DNA from 4 places in the Phyllobacterium sp. SB3 genome. Region 2 is predicted to be linked to each of the others. Evidence: riboswitches for the same ligand, from Rfam matches in the RefSeq annotation. Region 2 holds a riboswitch; each other region holds the start of a gene.
The links. A riboswitch is a leader RNA that binds a small molecule or an ion and turns the genes downstream of it on or off. The one in region 2 is predicted to bind cobalamin.

Region 1 (4,759 bases), on a different contig from region 2:
ATAACGGCTGATGGTCCCCCTGCCCTTGCGGACTTCAATCTCGCTTCCAGGTCCTGCCGGAACAGAATACGATTCGGCAGACCGGTAAGGGCATCATGGTGGGCGACATGCTCCAACCGATTGTTCTGAGTTTGCAATTCCTTTGATGTTTGACGGAGTTCATCCGTCAATCGTTGCGTCTTGCGGTGCGCACTATCCAACAAGTTGTTGTGACGAAGCAGCAAGACTACCAGTCCCATTCCACAAAATATCAGCCCGCCAGTAAGCCCAGTATAAATGAGATGGAGCTGTTGCAATTCTGCTTGAGCGGTCGCGATCAATGCAACGTCGAATTCGACCGAAGCAGACGCCAGGGCCGTCATTGATCCATCCAGGGCTGCCATTGACCGGAGCGTTGCCTTGAGTCCATTCGTATCCAGCGCGTCGAACCGCTGATCCAAGGTCTCCAGGACATTACGAAGTTTTACGATGAGTTCACTCCGTTGAATATCCCGTTGGATAAACTCTTCGAGATTACCCTGCTGGAGCAACTCCAGGCGACCCAGCATAATGTCAAGGCGCAGGCGAACCTCATCGCGATCAACGCCTTCCAAGCCGAGTGTATAAGCAGCCAAACGATGTTCTAGTCTCATATACTCGGACACTGTTTGACCAACTGCCCAAGAGTCATTGTAACGCGCGAATTTCTGTAAGGCGGTTTGGCGCTCAGCGATATCGTACGATATGTAGCCCGTCGCTAACATAAAGCAGCAGATGATAATCCCGAGAATCCGTCTCACGTTTGCTTTACTCGACTATCAGCTTGGCAACCTGCCACGCAGAGCGGGTGTAATATGTTTGTGTCTGGAGTTGTGGATCACTGTCGTAGGGATAAACAATAAATAATGGTCCCTTGTCCCGGACAGGCATATAATTGCCATTGCGCTTCATTGCGAGCACGACTTTGAACTTCTTGAAATCTTCCATGGGAATGGTTGTTACATAATCGTTCAAAGCTACGGCTGTAACTTTGGTGCCCGTAGCTCCTAATAGTTCCATGAGTTTATCAAATGGAACACCTTCGAAGCGCATCCGCGACTCGTACCAGGGGGTTGTCGTTTCAATAGTCTGCAGACCGATTCCTTCCAGCATAGCCCGATCGAATTCCGCACTCGATTCATTGTTTTTATTGGTAATATTCCCCGATACTACCAATATCGGCTTACCAGTAGGCTTTGGCAGAGAGCCCGCTCCAGCGCTTGAGACAGACAAGACCAACAAGGTTAGGAAAACAAACAACCTGCGCAAACTCATCGTACATCTCCATGGAAAACTAGAGTCATAAACCAAATTAATTAGGTCGGCATAAAAAAATGAACATAACTTCACATGATCTGCAGATCATATCTGATCGACCTTATTTAAAAACACCCATAAGAGACTTCACCACCCGCTGGAAACACGTAAGGATATAAACATTTCTTTATATCGTCTTGACAACGGCGTTCTCTTGTCCGAAATTAGCGAGGTCATGGTTCTCTGGGCGCCTTCAAGGTTCGCCAGGGCTAAGAGGGAAGCCGGTGCGCGTGATTACGCAATGCCGGAGCTGCCCCCGCAACTGTAAGCGGCGAGCTGTTGTCCATTAGTGTCACTGGGGCGAAAGCCTTGGGAAGACGGGCAAAGGCGACGACCCGCGAGCCAGGAGACCTGCCAAGACAAAAGAACGTCCACGGGCGGGGTGTCCCGGTGTGTCGCAGCAAATGACCGTAGTCGAGCGGTCTATCCCTGCACGCGTCCGCTTGCCCACGCCCCTAACTTATGTCGGGGTTAAAGTTATGTCTGAATCTAAAATTGCTATCGCCACTCTCGGTGTGCCGCGCATCGGCCGGCGACGAGAGCTAAAGTTTGCTCTTGAATCGTATTGGTCCGGCAAATCTTCCGCAACTGAGCTTCTTGCCACTGCAAAAGAGCTGCGCGCTGCCAGTTGGACCGAACAACGCGATCGCGGAATCACCAGGATTCCATCAAACGATTTCTCGCTATACGACCACGTCCTCGATACCGCCATCATGGTCGGTGCGATCCCCGCCGCCTATGGTTGGAAAGGCGGAGAGGTATCTTTGGAGACTTACTTTGCAATGGCTCGCGGCAGCCAGGGACATGCTGCAAATGATTGTGGTCATGCGGGCCACGAGCATGATCACGGGCATGGTGTCACAGCTTTGGAAATGACCAAATGGTTCGACACCAACTATCACTATATGGTGCCGGAACTCGCCGACGATCAAACATTCGTCCTGTCCTCGACGAAGGTTATTGATCATTTCCTCGAAGCTAAGGCCTTGGGCATTCAAACACGTCCAGTCATTCTTGGCCCAGTCACGTTCCTCAAGCTAGCCAAGTCCCATGAAGAAGGCTTCGATCCTATTGCGCTGCTTCAGAAGCTTCTGCCTGTCTATGAAGAACTCCTGCGTAAATTGGCACATGCAGGCGCTGATTGGGTACAAATCGATGAGCCTGCTCTGGTACTCGATCTGGTCCCGAACGAGCGTTACGCATTCAAGTTCGCCTACGACAAACTGACCGCAGCTGCCCCTGAACTGAAAATCCTGCTGGCCACCTACTTCGGTGCACTCGCTGATAACCTGGATACGGCTGTTGCTTTGCCGGTACATGGTTTGCACATCGATTTGGTGCGTGCTCCTGAACAGCTCGGCGATATTGTCGCCAAGGCGAGAAAGGATCAGGTACTGTCACTCGGCGTTATTGACGGCCGAAACATCTGGCGTTCAGATCTCAGCGCTATAGTAGATCGTGTGGAAAAACTCGTTACGGAACGCGGCGCGCATCTTGTAGAAATCGCCCCCTCCTGTTCGCTCCTGCATGTGCCGATAGATCTGGAACTGGAAACAAAACTTGAGAGCGACCTGAAAAGCTGGCTTGCATTTTCCACGCAGAAAATGGATGAACTCTCCATCCTTGGCCGCGCTTTATCCGAAGGAAAAGGCGCTGTTGCAACCGAGTTAAAAACAGCGACAGATGCCATCGCATCGCGCCGTGCATCGCCCAAGGTTCATGATCCGCTGGTTGAAGGCCGCATCGCGGGGATCGGTGACGCCCTGAAAAAGCGCAAAAGCTTGTTCTGGCAACGCCAAAAACTTCAGGGCGACAAGCTGGGCCTACCGGCATTCCCGACCACAACCATCGGTTCTTTCCCGCAGACGCCGGAAGTCCGCAAGGCTCGCTCATCACATGCCAAGGGTGAGATCACTTATATTGAGTATGAAGGTTTTCTTCGACAGGAGACCGAAGCTGCCATCCGCTGGCAGGAAGAGATCGGCCTTGATGTGCTTGTTCACGGCGAATTCGAGCGCAATGACATGGTTCAATATTTCGGTGAACAACTCTCAGGATTTGCCTTCACTCAACACGCCTGGGTGCAAAGCTATGGTTCCCGCTATGTGCGTCCACCCATCATCTTCGGTGACGTCTCCCGCCCACGCCCGATGACAGTGGGTTGGTGGAAATATGCGCAGTCCCTGACAGACAAGCCCGTCAAAGGCATGCTTACGGGCCCGGTGACAATCCTCAACTGGTCCTTTGTCCGCGATGATCTTCCTCGCTCCGCAACATGCCGTCAGATCGCGCTCGCTATCCGTGACGAAGTCACTGACCTGGAAAAGGCTGGCGCGGCAATGATCCAGATTGATGAAGCGGCGCTTAGAGAAGGCCTGCCGCTTCGCAAAGCTGACTGGAAAACCTATCTCGATTGGGCCGTGGAAAGCTTCCGCTTGTGCTCAACTGGTGTCGCCGATGAAACGCAGATCCACACCCATATGTGTTACTCCGAGTTCAACGATATCATCGACGCCATCGCTGCAATGGACGCAGACGTGATTTCCATCGAAACCTCACGCTCGAAGATGGAACTTCTGGACGCCTTCAAAACCTACAAATATCCGAACGAGATCGGGCCTGGCGTTTACGACATCCATTCACCGCGAGTGCCGGAAGTTGCTGAGATGACCGAACTCTTGGCGCTGGCACGCAAGCGGCTGACCGACGGACAGCTTTGGGTCAATCCAGATTGTGGCCTAAAAACCCGCAAGTGGGAAGAAGTACGCCCAGCGCTTGTTAATATGGTTTCAGCAGCAAAAGAACTGCGAGCTTTGGCCGTTTAAAATAATGGGAGCCGTCGATTTTCGGCGGCTCCTCTCTTGGATCATCTTCGCACACCGTCTTGGCGTCACGCCATTGATAATTTGGTCTGCGCGATTCTAAAAATCCCAATCTTCATCCTCTGTGGCAATCGCTTTGCCGATAACATAGGAGGAGCCGGAACCTGAAAAGAAGTCATGGTTTTCGTCAGCGTTCGGAGACAGGGCCGACAGGATCGCCGGATTTACCTTGCAGGCTTCAGCAGGAAACAGCGCTTCGTAACCGAGGTTCATCAATGCCTTGTTGGCATTGTAGTGAAGAAACTTCTTCACGTCCTCGGTCAGGTTGACACCATCATAAAGTGTCTCGGTGTATTTCGCTTCATTGTCATAAAGCTCAAGCAGGAGGTCGAAGGCAAAATCCTTGATCTCACTGCGACGTTCTTCACTGAGACGCTCCAGACCTCGCTGGAACTTGTAGCCAATGTAATAACCATGCACGGCCTCGTCGCGGATGATAAGGCGGATCATGTCAGCTGTATTGGTCAGCTTGGCGCGACTTGACCAGAACATCGGCAGATAGAACCCGGAATAGAACAGGAAGCTTTCAAGAAACACGCTGG
Region 2 (4,759 bases):
TGATATTGTTAGGACTTTTTGAAATGGAGATTTTGATCGGCTACAATGCAAGCAATATTGAACCCAAATAACTTTGCCAAAGAGCTAAATCGTAAGGATTAATCATTGATACGCATCAGGGGGCAGCTTCACTTCGTATTGGTGTTTCAGCTCCGCATGATCGTTAACCAAATAGGGCAGGCCATGCGGCACCCAGACAAAGGGCCCGTTGACCCTTTGTCTGTCAATGCGCTTTCAGTGAGGTGTCAATTAACGGATATGACATCTCCATTGCGGCGATCAATGCTGACTTCTATGTCATTACCACGCCGATCCAAGCCTTCGATTACATAACGGGAACGTGTTTTTCTGACATCATCGACCGTTCGTACGCCTTCACTTTTCGCTATGCGCACCGCTTGGCGCTCGCTGATCTCATCGCGGCGATCCCGTTCTCTGCGATCACGGCGATCCATACGTTCCGGTTCGACCAGACGCACGCCATTGGGGCCTAACTGAATGGTTTGAGCGAAACTCTGTGGCACTGCGGTGAGTGCCATAAGAGATGCGGCACCGATAATAATAAACTTCTTCAACATGGCTTTCTCCTTCCGAGTAGCAATCAATTCCCCGGCCATGTTGAAGAGAACGCATCGTAGGCGATAGCGTTCCCTTCATGATGTTTCGCATTCCAGCCTTCGCCAGAAGCTGGCTATTCCAGCGCGAACGAACCTGTCTTGATTTCTCCAGCCTTGTGATAGGTATTCATCACTACGCCCGTCGTGGAGGCTCTTGAATTGACGAGAGTAAGTGCGCCGGGTTTCGCATCTCCGCTAAAGAAGGCTTTGCCCTTGCCAAGTACAAGCGGGAAAACCCACAGGTTGAGTTCATCGATGAGATTATTGGCAAGCAAGACATGGATGAGTTGGCTGCTGCCTTGAATGAGCAAATCCGGGCCATCGGACTGGCTGAGTTTGCGCACTGCCCCGGGAACATCTGCACCTAAGGTCACGGTATTCTCCCAGTTCACCGTGTTCGGTGAAGAGGTCGCAACATATTTGGTGGCTGCGTTGAACTTGTCAGCAATCGGGTCGCCCTTCTCAGCACGAGGCCAGTGATCTGCAAATATATCGTAGGTTCTACGACCGAGCAGAAGATCGAAAGGCGTACTCATGCCTTTGCTCATGACCTCTCCCATCACTTCGTCCCAGTAGTGAAATGTCCAGCCGCCATATTTAAAGCCGCCATCCGTGTCCTCCTGAGGGCCACCCGGCGCTTGCATAATGCCGTCAAGGGAAAGGAAGGTTGTTGCAATGATCTTTCGCATTCCGAAGTTCCTCTGTTTGGTTAGTATGCAACTAGGACGAACGAGCCTCGACCTTGCCGACACCACCCTCGATTTTTTCTGGACTGAAAGTGATCAGGCCTCCCACATACCCGGAAACCGGTTGTGTTCGGAGATATCACACTGTCGCGCCTGTGCTGTCGGAAGGTCGCAATCCACGCACTTCTTTGTGTCAATTGATGCTTAAATCATCATACTCACGGTGCTGCTTCGGTGACGGGGCTGATAATTGGGAAGCTGGTCTTAAGTCCAGCGCTGCCCCCGCAACGGTAGCGAAGCGTAATTTCCGGCGGATCACCACTGGCCTCTTGAGGCCGGGAAGGTGCCGGAAGAGTCGAGTAGGACAGCTTCGAAGCCCGGAAACCAGCCATGAGCTGAGATGACTCGACTGATTGCGGTGGGCAATCAAAGGGATAATAGCCTTGCGAAGCCCCTCCTGGCCTATCAAACGCAGTGCTACTCTCTTTAAGTTTTCCACCCAGAAAGGTCGGGCCTGCGAAGGTCGCGTTCGCGCGATCTTCGCAACACATTCGAAGTCGTGACGGCGAGGAGCGCTATAGACGTCACGACAGGATCTGAGTTCGAACCACAGACGGGACGGTCTGTCCTGATTTCCACTTAAGTCCATCGTGCAAGTACAATCCAAGGGAGGATACCGTAATGAGCAAGAACAGAGGCGTGGTCTATGTCGGCCCCGGCAGGGTAGAGGTGCAGGACATTGCCGATCCAAGACTGGAGGCGCCGGACGGACGCGCAATTGGCCATGCTGTTATCCTCAAGGTGCTATCGACCAATATTTGCGGCTCCGACCAGCATATGGTTCGTGGCCGCACCACGGCGGAGCCCGGCCTGGTGCTTGGCCATGAGATCACTGGCGAAATCATCGAAAAGGGAAGCGACGTCGAGATGCTGTGCGTCGGCGATATTGTTTCGGTTCCGTTCAATGTCGCCTGCGGCCGCTGCCGCACTTGCAAATCGCAGGACACGGGTGGGTGTCTGCCTTACAGTCAATCCGGCGCGTGCGGGTGGTGCCTATGGCTATGTCGATATGGGTGGATGGATTGGCGGGCAGGCTCGCTATGTCACTGTGCCTTACGCGGATTTCAACCTTCTGAAGATTCCTGACCGTGACCGTGCCATGGCAAAGATGCGTGATCTCACCATGCTTTCGGATATTCTGCCGACAGGCTTCCATGGGGCTGTGAAAGCCGGGGTGGGTGTCGGTTCGGTGGTTTATGTCGCGGGTGCAGGGCCAGTTGGTCTGGCCGCAGCCGCTTCGGCGCGCATTCTAGGCGCTGCGGTCGTCATGATTGGCGATTTCAACAAGGAACGACTGGCTCATGCGGCCAAAGTCGGTTTTGAGCCAATAGACCTTTCAGCCAGTGATCGCCTCGGTGATATGATTGCGCAGGTGACTGGCAGCAACGAGGTGGACAGCGCCATTGATGCCGTGGGCTTTGAGGCTCGTGGACATGGTGGCGGCGAGCAGCCTGCGGTGGTACTCAATCAGATGATGGAGATCACGCGCGCGGCAGGTTCCATCGGCATTCCGGGGCTTTATGTGACAGAAGACCCGGGCGCGGTGGACAGTGCCGCCAAGCATGGCAATCTCTCACTGCGTTTCGGCCTTGGTTGGGCGAAGGCGCAATCCTTTCACACAGGCCAGACCCCGGTGTTGAAATATAATCGCCAGCTTATGCAGGCTATCCTTTATGACCGCCTGCCCATTGCCGATATCGTCAATGCGAAGATCATCTCGCTGGAAGAAGCAGAACAGGGCTATGAAAGCTTCGATAAGGGCGCAGCACAGAAATTCGTGCTCGACCCGCACGGCGCTCTCGGTCAGGCAGCATAGAGCCTCCCAAGCTCATGTCGTGGCCCGCTCCGATTGGAGCGGGCTTTTTTTATGACGCATCACGGACCAGCAGCCAGAGCATGTAAAGCCCGCCTATGCTGACGGTGACAATTCCGACGGGCAGGCTGAATGGACTGAACAGGTGCTGCGCAACAGCATCGGCTCCAAGCAAAAGTACGGCGCCAGTACAGGCTGAAGCAGCAAGCGTCATGGATCGCGTCCGGCAAAGGCGCTGCGCAATCTGCGGGGCAGCAAGGGCGATGAAGACCACTGGGCCTGTAGCAGCAGTTGCAGCCGCAACCAACATTACGCCCACTATCATCAGCCAAAGACGCGTTGAACCCACAGACAGGCCGAGAGCCCCGGCCATATCGTCCCCCATCTCCATCATTCGCACACGGCGTGCCAGACCAAGACACAAGCACATGCCAAGCGTGCAAGCGATCGCAGAAGGTATAGCGCGGGCCCAGGTCATGCCATTCAATGAACCGGCACCCCAGAGGGCCGCGCTCATGACTGTTTCAAGACTGCCGGTTATCATCAGCCACATATTGAATGCAGTCAGCATCGCGCTGACAGCGATACCGATCATGATGAGCCGGAAGCCCTGAATGCCTTGCCGCCAACTGAGCAGATAGACGATCACCGCCGTTAAAAGTCCACCGCCAAGAGCGCCCAACGTAATCATCACGTGATCGCCGTGAAACAGGACAATAGTGATAAGAACACCCGTATAGGCACCGGTGTTAAAGCCGATGATATCCGGGCTGCCGAGCGGATTGCGGATGAGCGATTGAAATATCGCACCGCTCATCCCTAGCGCCGCCCCAAGGATCAGCGCCATGGTGATGCGCGGCAGGCGCCAGTCCAGCACGATCATGGCGGTACGTGGATTGGCGCGACCGCTTAGAGCGGAAAGGGTGTCGGCAAAAGAGAGAGGTAACGTTCCAAGCCCAAGTACAAAAACGGCGAGAATCAGTGCCATGACGGCAAGCAGAACCGAAACGATGACGTGCCGCAATTGCAAGCGCAGATTGATGCGTCCGTCTATGTTGCCAAGAAGGATGGTTCGGTTCAACGACGTCACTGCAGTGCTGTCCGTGCGGTGCTGTTTCCACGTGCCAACAGGATAAGAACAGGCGCACCTATGAAGGCTGTGACTATGGAAACACGCAGTTCTCCAGCTACGATCAGGCGTCCTGCGATGTCGGAACATAGGAGAAGAATTGGGGCATAGAGGAACGAAAACGGCAGCATCCAGCGTAGATCGGGGCCTACAGCCCAGCGCGCGATATAGGGAATCATCAACCCGACGAAACCGATTGGGCCAGCAACTGCGGTCACTGTGCCGGACAAAAGCGCTACGGTCAGGAGTGTTGCAGTCTGGGTCTTCAAGGGATTGGTTCCGAGAGACGCGGCCATGTCGTCACCCATTTCCAAAGCATTGAGCGGACGGGCGAGGACAAGCGCGGCGATGCATCCGATGCAAATCAGCGGTATGGCGGCAAGAACGAGCGTCAAATCGCCCACGTCGAGCGAACCGGCCATCCAGAAGCGCATGCGATTGAACACGGCCGGCT
Region 3 (4,759 bases), on a different contig from region 2:
TCGTCACCACCTCAGCCAGAAGGTTTTTGATAGGCTCGCGCAGCCCCTCTGCCTTGGCGGTCAACCTCATCCCACCCTTGCCGCGCTCAAGCAACGGATCGTTGAGAAGATGACGGCACCTCTCAAGTGCACTTGAAGTTGCCGGTTGCGAAAGGCCAAGCCGATCTGCAGCACGCGATACATGCGCCTCGTCAAGCAGGGCATCAAGAACAACGAGAAGATTGAGATCTACCGAACGTAAATTCATGCACTGAATAATAGCACAGCATGAGCATCACGTTAAACGATAGTCATGCTTCCACTTCGACATTGCTCAAAGGCTTGGAACAGCAGGCCAAAATATAGCCCTCATCGATTTCCTCATCGAGAATGCCACCATTATGGTTCATGTCGACACTGCCGGAAATCTTCATGATCTTGCAGGTGCCACATAGGCCGGACTCGCAGGCCGCAGCAATGCGAATGCCGGCACCACGCGCTGCCTTCAATATCGTATCGCCTGCCACGCAAGGCACGTCTTTACCGGACATCGAGAATGTCACGACAGATGCAGCTTCAGCAACGTCGGTCGAAATTTCGTCCATCAACGGCAGAACAGGTTCAGCAGCAGAACCAAAGCTTTCCTGATGATAATTGGCCATATCGAAGCCCGAATCTTCAAGCATCGTGCGAACATCGCGCATAAAACCGTCGGGTCCGCAGCAGAAGATCGTGCGCTCTTTAAAGTCTGGCGACAGCAGCGAAAGCTTCGGTGCTTCCAGCCTGCCCCGGATTCCAGTCCAAAGCTGACCCATTTCATGTTCCTTGATCAGAAACGACAGCTTGAGATTGGGCATGCAACTCGTCAGATACTCCAACTCCTTGCGAAAAATGATGTCGCTTGGACGGCGTGCGCAGCTGACAAAACTGATATCGCTTTGCGGCGCGCAATCCTGCATCCAACGCGTCATCGACATCATCGGCGTTATGCCTGAGCCCGCCGAAATGAACAGATATTTGTCACCGGGGTGCTTCGAGATGGAGAAGTCACCCAGTGGGCCAAAGGCTTTCAGCCTTGCACCAGGTGTGAGATTGTCCAGCATCCAGCGTGTACCGATGCTGCTATCCTGCGCCTTGACAGTTATGGCAATCGTGAATGGACGCGAAGGGCTGGAAGACAGCGTATAGGTACGCAAGACCGCTTCCGGTTGTGTACCAAGCTCGAAAGTCATGAACTGGCCCGGCTCATACCGGAACCAGTTCTGATTGTCTGAACGGAATGTGAAGGTCTTCACATTGGGCGCTTCCTCAATGACTGACAGGCACTCCAGCAGATGCAGCCGGTCGTTCCATGGCTGCATCTGATCGAGATGCGGGTATTTTTGAGGAATGCCCATATTCACTATGCTACCTTGCTCAGTCGCTTGCCGCCGTCGAGACGTGTTTCCATGGTGTTGGAATACCATTCGAGGAACTGCAGTACGCCGCCTTCATGCTCGACCGAATATGGGCCCGGCTCATAGGCAGGTGAACGGATGCCAAAGGCATTTTCCTCCACGATCTGGCGATCCTGATCATTGGTTTCGAGCCAAACATGTGTCAGTTCATCGATGGTATAATCGACGCCTTCGACAGCATCCTTATGCACCAGCCACTTGGTCGTTACCTGCGTTTCGGTGGGGCTCAGCGGGAGAACCCGGAAGGAAATCGCGTGATCACCCAGAATGTGGTTCCATGTTGTCGGGTAGTGGTAAAGCAGCAGTGAACCGATTTGCCGTGTGCTCACATCATCGCTGAGCTGACGCGCGACAGCGCGTTTGCCTGACATGGTGTAGCTTTCGGATTCGTGCAGCAGCGGCACGCGCGTTGCACGGAACTGACCATTTTCATCAATACGGAATACACTTGGCAGACCGGCCGCTTCGCACTTGTCCCAGTGCGCCACGATTTCCGGATCATCCTTGGAACCCTGAACGCCGGTCACGCTTGGCGCTTCCGGAAAGGTTTTGCAGAGTTCAGGATGATTTGCGGCACAATGATAGCACTCGCGGTTATTTTCCCAAACCAGCTTCCAATTTCCCTTTTCGACGATGGAGCTTTGGAAGGCGACTTTGGTTTCGCCAAGACGATGCGGAGCGAGATAAGGCTCAATCAACGCGCGTGTTGCTGCAAAATCCGGTGCTATCGGAGCAAGGCAAATGAAAATGTAACCGCCGATGCTTTCGCAATGCACTGTCTTCAGGCTGTGCTGGCTGGCATCAAAATCATCGCCCATCTGGCGCGCGAACAACAGCCGGCCATCCAGTTCGTAAGTCCACTGGTGGTAGGGGCAAACAAGCTTTGCCGAGCTGCCTCGCTCTGAGGCGCAAACGCGCGAACCGCGATGACGGCATGAATTGTGGAAAGCCCGGATTTTCTTTTCACGGTCACGGACGATAACAACCGGATAATCGCCAATCTGCACGGTGAAATAATTGCCAGGTCGCGCCACTTCGCAGTCATGGCCGATGAAGAGCCAATCGCGATAAAAGATATTCTCCATATCCAACCGGAAATAGTCCGGATCGGAATAAAAAGCCTGCTCTAGGCCGTAGCCCGGTTTCCGGTGTTTCAAATTCCGGAGCAGTTCACTATGTGCGTCCATGTCGTGTCCTCGCCATCTCATTTGCGAAAGAACTGACTGGTGGTGACGGAGAAGACCGCCTGTATGGCTACCCATACAAAACAATGCTCCTTGATCGCCCACCGCGATCAGTCGGTGTTATCGCTTGTGGCTGGTTTCCGGGCTCTGGAGTTCCCTAAAGGGTTTCACGGCGCCTTCCCGGAAACCTGTTCCAGTGGCTATTTTGCCGCGTTTCACTCCACTACCGTTGCGGGGGCAGCGCCGGGATTAAACCGGCTTCCCAATTCTCCACCTTCCCTAGAAAGCGGCACCTCAAGTAGCCTGATAAAAGCACTCGCTTGAAAAAAAGAATAGGTGCGGAAACGACATCGCATTTACACAAGACGACACGGCCAAAATGGCGCAGGTTCTGATGTGCCAGAACGGCGCAGCTTGTCCACAACCTTGATTGGATACGCCAATTGCGACCTGAAATTCACTGGCAGCAACCATCGCCGAAGCGATGGTTGAGCAGAAAACACGGTTATAGATCGCGATGCAGATATTGTTTGATCGATTCGGGCTTCATCTCGATCGAGAAGCCTGGCAGTGAAGGTGGCATATAGGCCGCATTCTGAATGTTGCAGGGATCGACAAAATGTTCGTGGAGATGATCGACATATTCAATCACCCTTCCCTCTTTCGTTCCGGAAACGGCAATATAATCAATCATCGACAGATGCTGCACATATTCGCATAGGCCCACACCGCCCGCATGCGGCCAGACAGGCAGATTGTATTTTGCCGCAATGAGCAACACGGCCAGCACTTCGTTCAACCCACCCATGCGGCAGCTGTCGATCTGCACCACATCAATGGCACCTTCCGCAATGAACTGCTTGAACATGATACGGTTCTGGCACATCTCGCCTGTCGCAACCTTGACCGGATGGATAGCTTTGCGAATTTTGCGATGTCCCGCCACATCATCAGGGCTTGTCGGTTCCTCAATGAAGAATGGCTTGACGAAGGCGAGCTTGTTCACCCAGTCAATCGCCTCATTCACTTCCCAGACCTGATTGGCATCAATCATCAAAATACGATCCGGGCCGATGACCTCACGCGCGATGGTGAGGCGCCGGATATCGTCATCAAGATCACGCCCGACCTTCATCTTGACGTGATTGAAACCCGCATCGATAGCTTCCTGACAGAGACGTCGCAGCTTTTCATCCGAATAGCCGAGCCAACCTGCCGAAGTCGTGTAGCAGGCATAACCCTCAGCCTTGAGCGTTTCGATACGCTCTTTCTTGCCGGTTTCTGCCTTATGCAGAATTTCCAGAGCTTCTTCACGGGTCAAAACGTCAGTCAGGTAGCGGAAGTCAACGATGTTGACGATTTCCTCCGGCGTCATCTCACCGACAAGCTGCCAGACTGGTTTCTTTGCTTCCTTGGCCAGCAAATCCCATACGGCGTTGACCACTGCGCCCGTCGCCAGATGCATTGCACCCTTATCGGGCCCGATCCAGCGTAGCTGGCTATCGCCGGTGATGAAATGCCAGAACCTGCCGGGATTTTCCTTTACCCAGTCCAGTTCAAGGCCAACGACAAGATGTTTCATCGCCTCGATTGCCAAACAGCAAATTTCATTGCCGCGACCGATGGTAAAGGTCAGCCCATGACCGGAAAGCCCGGCATCCGTATCCAGCACCACATAGGCAGCTGAGTAATCGGGATCAGGATTCATCGCATCCGAACCATCCAGACTTTGCGATGTAGGAAAACGGATGTCGAATACGCGAAGATCAGTAATGCGGGTCATCGGTCTTTCCTAAACTGTCCAGCCGCCATCGATATTGTAGGCTTGTCCCGTCGTGTAGGTCGCACCCGCAAGGTAAACAGCAAGATCGGCAATTTCTTCCGGCAGACCCAAACGCCCCATAGGCTGGCGCGCGATAAAGGTCGCACGGGTCGCTTCGTAATCGCCGCCAGCCCGCATACGTTGCTCAAGCGAAGGGCTTTCCACCGTGCCGGGGCAAATCGCATTGCAGCGAATACCCTGGGTAATGTAGTCGGCAGCTACCGATTTGGTTATCCCCAAGACGGCCGCCTTGGTCACCCCGTAAGCAAAGCGGTTTGGCACCCCCTTCACGCTGCTGGCGACTGAAGACATATTGA
Region 4 (4,759 bases), 480 kb from region 2:
ACGATAAGTACCGCGACGACGGCACCGGCCAACGCCATAAGCGGCAGGGCCAGCGGAAACAGCAGAGACAATCCCGTATAGATCGCGATAACCGCCCCAAGTGATGCGGACGCGCTGATGCCGAGCAAGCCCGGTTCAGCCAGCGGGTTACGCAGATAGCCTTGCAGTACCGCGCCCGAAAGTCCGAGCGACGCTCCGATCATCAATCCAAGTAAAGCGCGTGGCAGGCGAATTTCGCGCATGACGAGAACAATCGCATCACCCCGTCCCGACAACAATGCATTCAGGCTTTCCGACATGGCCAGCGAGGCCGGGCCAGTCAGCAAAGACAGCGTGAATAACACAAGCGTCAGCAATACCAGGCAGACAAGGAGTAGCCAGTAGCGGTCTTTCATCGCTGTTCCGCCAGAAGTTGCACGGCGTCAACCGTAAATGGCCCGCCGCAAATCCAGTACTTGTCCGGAATATCAATCGGATGCTTGCCGTTCAGTGTCGCCCGGAATGCCGGATGTACCTGAGCCTCATAAGCAAGAGCCGGAGTGGGATAGGCATTGTGTGCTGCAACAAGATCTGGCTTGGCCATCACAAGCTGCTCCAGCGGCAATTTCTGCGTGCCTTGCATACCAAGTTTTTCGCCGAGATTTACAAGACCCGCATGTCTGACAACATCGTCCGCCAATGTGCCTTTACCGGAGGTGAGCTGATTGGCGTAATAGAGGGCTATTGTCGGCGCCGCTCCGGCTTTTGCCTGCGAGCTTTCCCGGATTCGCGCAAGCCTCTCATCCATTACACGGATCATTTCCCGTGCCTTGGCTTCCTGACCCAACAGTTTACCCATCCGGATAATATTTGATCGTATGTCATCGAATGATGATTCCGGCTCGAACTCTTCAACGCGAAAACCAAGGCGCTTGAGCATGTCTACGGTAGCCCGTGTCGTGTAGCTGCCGGCAATAATCAGGTCCGGCTGCATCAGGAAAATCTCTTCCGCCAGCCCATGATTGACCACATAGGCCTTGGCTCTTTCGGCCAGCACCGAAGCTCCCATGTCCCCGGCAAGATAGGAGACGGAATAGAGCTGGCCCTCATCCGCAAGCAGCATGGCAAGCTGATCCGTGCAAAGGTTCATCGAGACAACCTTTATTGGAGACACTGCTTGGGCTGACGAGCCCAAGGCAGCTAACAGGAAAAAGCAAAGAAGTAATTTGCCGAATGGCATCATCTAGAAGCTTCCCTTGAGACCCACAAAGGCAGTGCGTCCCGGTGTGCTAAACCCAAACACCTCTTCATAGTTCTCATCAAACAGGTTTTCGATCCTTGCATAGGCTTCCACCTTGTCATTGAACTTGTAGCTGCCCCCAATATTGACCAGCGTATATTCATCCAACCCAACTCGGCTCGGAGCCGGTGAGGTAAATGCGTCATCCTCCATCTTGCCATTGAATGTAACTTCGCCAAAAACCCGGGCACGATCTTCATAGAATGTATAGGCCGCATTCAATGAACCCGAATGCTTTGGACGGCGCACCTCTTCCCGGCCATCCGGGTCGGTTGCGTCCGTGTAGGTGTAGGTCGCTGTCGTGGTAAAGCCGTTCATCAAATTGACGGTCGCCGACACCTCAACACCCTGACGGCGGCTCGTGCCATTCTGGTTAATTGGCGTAGCCACAGGCGCATATATCGTGACGATTTCGTCGGTAAGGTTTTGGTGGAAATAGGTTACGTCCAACACAAGCCGATCATCAAAAAAGCTCTGCTCAACACCGATATCCCAACCAAGGCTCTTTTCCGGTTTTAAATCCGGATTGCCCAGATAGGTGGAAGGAAAGAAGCCGAACTGCTCATAAAATGTCGGGTTAGTCACACCTGTTCCGACCGAACTGTGCAAACGCGTTCCCCATCCGGGAATTTTCCAGGCAGCGCCAATGCTGTAGGTCGAAGCATCCTTGAAACGGTCGTTACCATCATGCCTTACAGCGGCATTCAAATAGAGCTGGTCGTAAAATTCGCCCCTGTACTCCCCCACGAATGAATGCGTCGTGCGATCATGTTTGTCGAATTGCGATGAGCTGGAAGAGTCAATCTTCGATGCTTTTTGCTGGAATGTCTCACGCTCACCCTCATAACCCGCTGTCAGCGTGTGCTTCGCCTCGGCAAAGGACGGCGTTTCGAACGTATAGCTTGCCTGATAGGAACCAGAGAACCTGTTGCCGTCATTTCCGGATTCGTAATCGCCATCCTTGAAGTATTCGCGCTTGGTATCTCCATCCTTGATACGCGCCTTCTGAACCAGCGCTCCGTCAAGAGAGGTCCACGTGATCCCCAGCGAGCCCAGCAATTCCTCAGTTGATGTCTGATTATCACTATCGATGGGCAATCCTTGGAAAGGCGAGCCGTAATCGCCCTCGCGATCATAATCACTTTTGCGATTAACGTAACGGAATGTACCGTCAAGAACGACATCCGGCGTCAGGTCGATCTTGAACTTGCCATTGATCGTGCCGTTACGGTCACCATCCTTTTCCGAGCCGAAACGGGAAACATTGAACCCGTCATTCTGACGCCATGCGCCCGACAGCGAGAAGTCGTAATTCTCCTTGCCACCCTGCAGAAGCACACTGCCCAGCCATGTCCCGTCCGTGCCTGCCTCAGTGCGTCCGCTCACCTTGAAACCATCGCGCGAGCCGCCCTTGGTGATGATATTGACAACACCAGCCAAGGCATTCGATCCCCAGAATGCACTCTGCGGTCCGCGCAAAACTTCGATATGATCGATATCCGCTACCTGCAAACTGCCGAAATCAAACTCGCCATTGCCGGTCTCACTCGCTTCGATACCGTCAATCATCACAAGCAGATGGTTGCCCTCTGCACCACGTACACGCACCTGCGTCACGCCGCCATAGGAACCTGTTCGTGAGACAGCGAAGCCCGGAACCTGCCGTAACGCATCCGCTACGTAACGGGTCTGGTTTTGCTCAAGCTGCTCACCGGTTATGACCGTATAGGCGCGGCCCGATTTCTCCGCCTCGATTTTCGACTGGCCAAGATCGATATAGATCGGATCAAGCTGGATGGAGCCATCCGCGCTGGTCGTCTCCTGCGCTTTTGCAGCGCCACCCAGAATAAGGAATGCGGCCCCCACAAGACCTGCCTGCTTCAACATGTTCGCCCCCACGGCTTGCCAGCATGTTACGGGCTGGCGATTGCGACTGAACCGCGAACGGGGGAAAATGATGTGTGGACAAGAACGCCAATCACCCATCGCCCTGCAAGCGGCAACACTTTTTCAAATGTCACCGCGTTCATAGCGACCGCGCCGGAACACACCCCGTGCTCAGGCTTGGTGACCGGATCTGGCAGGTCTCCTGACTTCCGGATCATTGCAAGCTCTTCCGCCTTCCCAATCGCGCCGTTGCGCTTTCAGTGGCATATGGAAGACCGCTTCCCGGTTACAGTTGCGGGGGCAGCCACGGATTAGGCCCCGAAATGGGTCATCCTCACCGTGTTCCCTTTTAATCCGCATATAATTGCGGAACCAGTTCCATATTCTGGATAGCAACTGTGCAGGAACCGGTCAATCGCGATACAATTTTAGGGCGGGATAGACTGCGGCAGAACATCCGCCTTTCACTCTTCGACTTCCTCAAACGGCTTCTTGAGCAGATAGGTATCCATGATCCAGCCCTTTTGAGCACGGGCCACATTGCGCAATCGCTCGATATCATCCACGACCTCGCGTAGCTTGCCAGACATGAGAATCTCATCCTCGGTGCCGATATAGGCGCCCCAATAGATATCGACATCCTCATGGAGATTCTTGAAAGCCCCCTCGCCGTCGAGCATGACCACGACGCTTTCCGAATTATTCGGAAAGCCTTCCGCCAGCTTTCGCCCTGTCGTGATGGTGATCGACTCGCCTATGCGATTGAGCACGACCTTGTGCTTGGCCGTCAGCGCCTGAATGCTGGTAATGCCGGGAATGACATCATACTCGAGTTCGAAATTGCCCTTGGCGTTCAATCTGTCGAGAATACGGATCGTACTGTCATAGAGCGATGGATCACCCCAGACGAGGAAAGCACCGCATTCATCGTCGCCCAGCTCCTCCATGAGAAGATGTTCATACGTCGCCTCAACCTTGTCATGCCAATCGGTGACACTCGCGCGATAGGTGGATGAGGGCTTTTGGCGGATCGGCGTTTCAAAATCCACCATGCGATAATCGGGATCGGTAATGAACCGCTCACAGATTTCACGGCGAATGCGCGACAATTGCTCCTTCTCCGCACCCTTGTCCGGAATGAAAAACACATCGACCTGATTGAGAGCGTTGACAGCCTGTATGGTGACGTAATCCGGGTTGCCAGCGCCAATCCCGATAATGAGCACCTTGCGTTTCACTGGGCCGCACGCGCAACCGGCGTCGCCGCCAGTCCCTGCTTCTCTTCAATCAACGCACAAAACAGATCATGCAGCCGTTTCGCTCCTGCGTACTTGCCCGCATAGGCTTCAAGCTTGATGACCTCGCTGCTCGCAGCAGCCACGATATCGACGCCCCGCGGGCGGGACAGCAGCCATGCGAAGAACACATCTTCCGGTGCACTGGATGCATCCACGGCAGGCGGATTGTTGTGTTGGCTTGTACTGGCGCCGAGAGACATGCTTAACCCCGATTGCTGGGGGCAAGGGTCGAGCGCGAAGATTGCATATAGTCAGCCTGCGGCAAACCATTGCAAGCGACACACCGGGACACCCC

Region 1: it holds a riboswitch for cobalamin, as region 2 does, so the genes downstream of both, metE (5-methyltetrahydropteroyltriglutamate--homocysteine S-methyltransferase) here and fdhA (formaldehyde dehydrogenase, glutathione-independent) in region 2, are expected to answer to the same signal.
Region 3: it holds a riboswitch for cobalamin, as region 2 does, so the genes downstream of both, ABKW30_RS12045 (aromatic ring-hydroxylating dioxygenase subunit alpha) here and fdhA (formaldehyde dehydrogenase, glutathione-independent) in region 2, are expected to answer to the same signal.
Region 4: it holds a riboswitch for cobalamin, as region 2 does, so the genes downstream of both, ABKW30_RS01175 (TonB-dependent receptor) here and fdhA (formaldehyde dehydrogenase, glutathione-independent) in region 2, are expected to answer to the same signal.

Annotation. Positions count from the first base shown of each region.
Region 1 covers NZ_JBDYKI010000002.1:392,570-397,328, forward strand. The annotation lists gene ABKW30_RS08355 (EAL domain-containing protein) at 1-779, opposite strand, end outside; gene ABKW30_RS08360 (molybdopterin-dependent oxidoreductase) at 787-1,293, opposite strand; cobalamin riboswitch at 1,495-1,709, shown strand; gene metE (5-methyltetrahydropteroyltriglutamate--homocysteine S-methyltransferase) at 1,836-4,160, shown strand; gene nrdF (class 1b ribonucleoside-diphosphate reductase subunit beta) at 4,257-4,759, opposite strand, start outside.
Region 2 covers NZ_JBDYKI010000001.1:714,059-718,817, forward strand. The annotation lists gene ABKW30_RS03550 (hypothetical protein) at 1-71, shown strand, start outside; gene ABKW30_RS03555 (PepSY domain-containing protein) at 246-578, opposite strand; gene ABKW30_RS03560 (dihydrofolate reductase family protein) at 692-1,306, opposite strand; cobalamin riboswitch at 1,508-1,711, shown strand; partial or broken gene fdhA (formaldehyde dehydrogenase, glutathione-independent) at 1,985-3,179, shown strand; gene fepG (iron-enterobactin ABC transporter permease) at 3,229-4,266, opposite strand; gene ABKW30_RS03575 (Fe(3+)-siderophore ABC transporter permease) at 4,263-4,759, opposite strand, start outside.
Region 3 covers NZ_JBDYKI010000003.1:180,178-184,936, reverse strand. The annotation lists gene ABKW30_RS12055 (LysR family transcriptional regulator) at 1-247, opposite strand, end outside; gene ABKW30_RS12050 (hybrid-cluster NAD(P)-dependent oxidoreductase) at 291-1,376, opposite strand; gene ABKW30_RS12045 (aromatic ring-hydroxylating dioxygenase subunit alpha) at 1,382-2,623, opposite strand; cobalamin riboswitch at 2,734-2,932, opposite strand; gene ABKW30_RS12040 (L-fuconate dehydratase) at 3,126-4,403, opposite strand; gene ABKW30_RS12035 (SDR family oxidoreductase) at 4,413-4,759, opposite strand, start outside.
Region 4 covers NZ_JBDYKI010000001.1:232,086-236,844, forward strand. The annotation lists gene ABKW30_RS01165 (iron ABC transporter permease) at 1-395, opposite strand, end outside; gene ABKW30_RS01170 (ABC transporter substrate-binding protein) at 392-1,129, opposite strand; gene ABKW30_RS01175 (TonB-dependent receptor) at 1,223-3,166, opposite strand; gene ABKW30_RS01180 (hypothetical protein) at 3,193-3,384, opposite strand; cobalamin riboswitch at 3,341-3,558, opposite strand; gene cobF (precorrin-6A synthase (deacetylating)) at 3,631-4,404, opposite strand; gene ABKW30_RS01190 (hypothetical protein) at 4,401-4,664, opposite strand.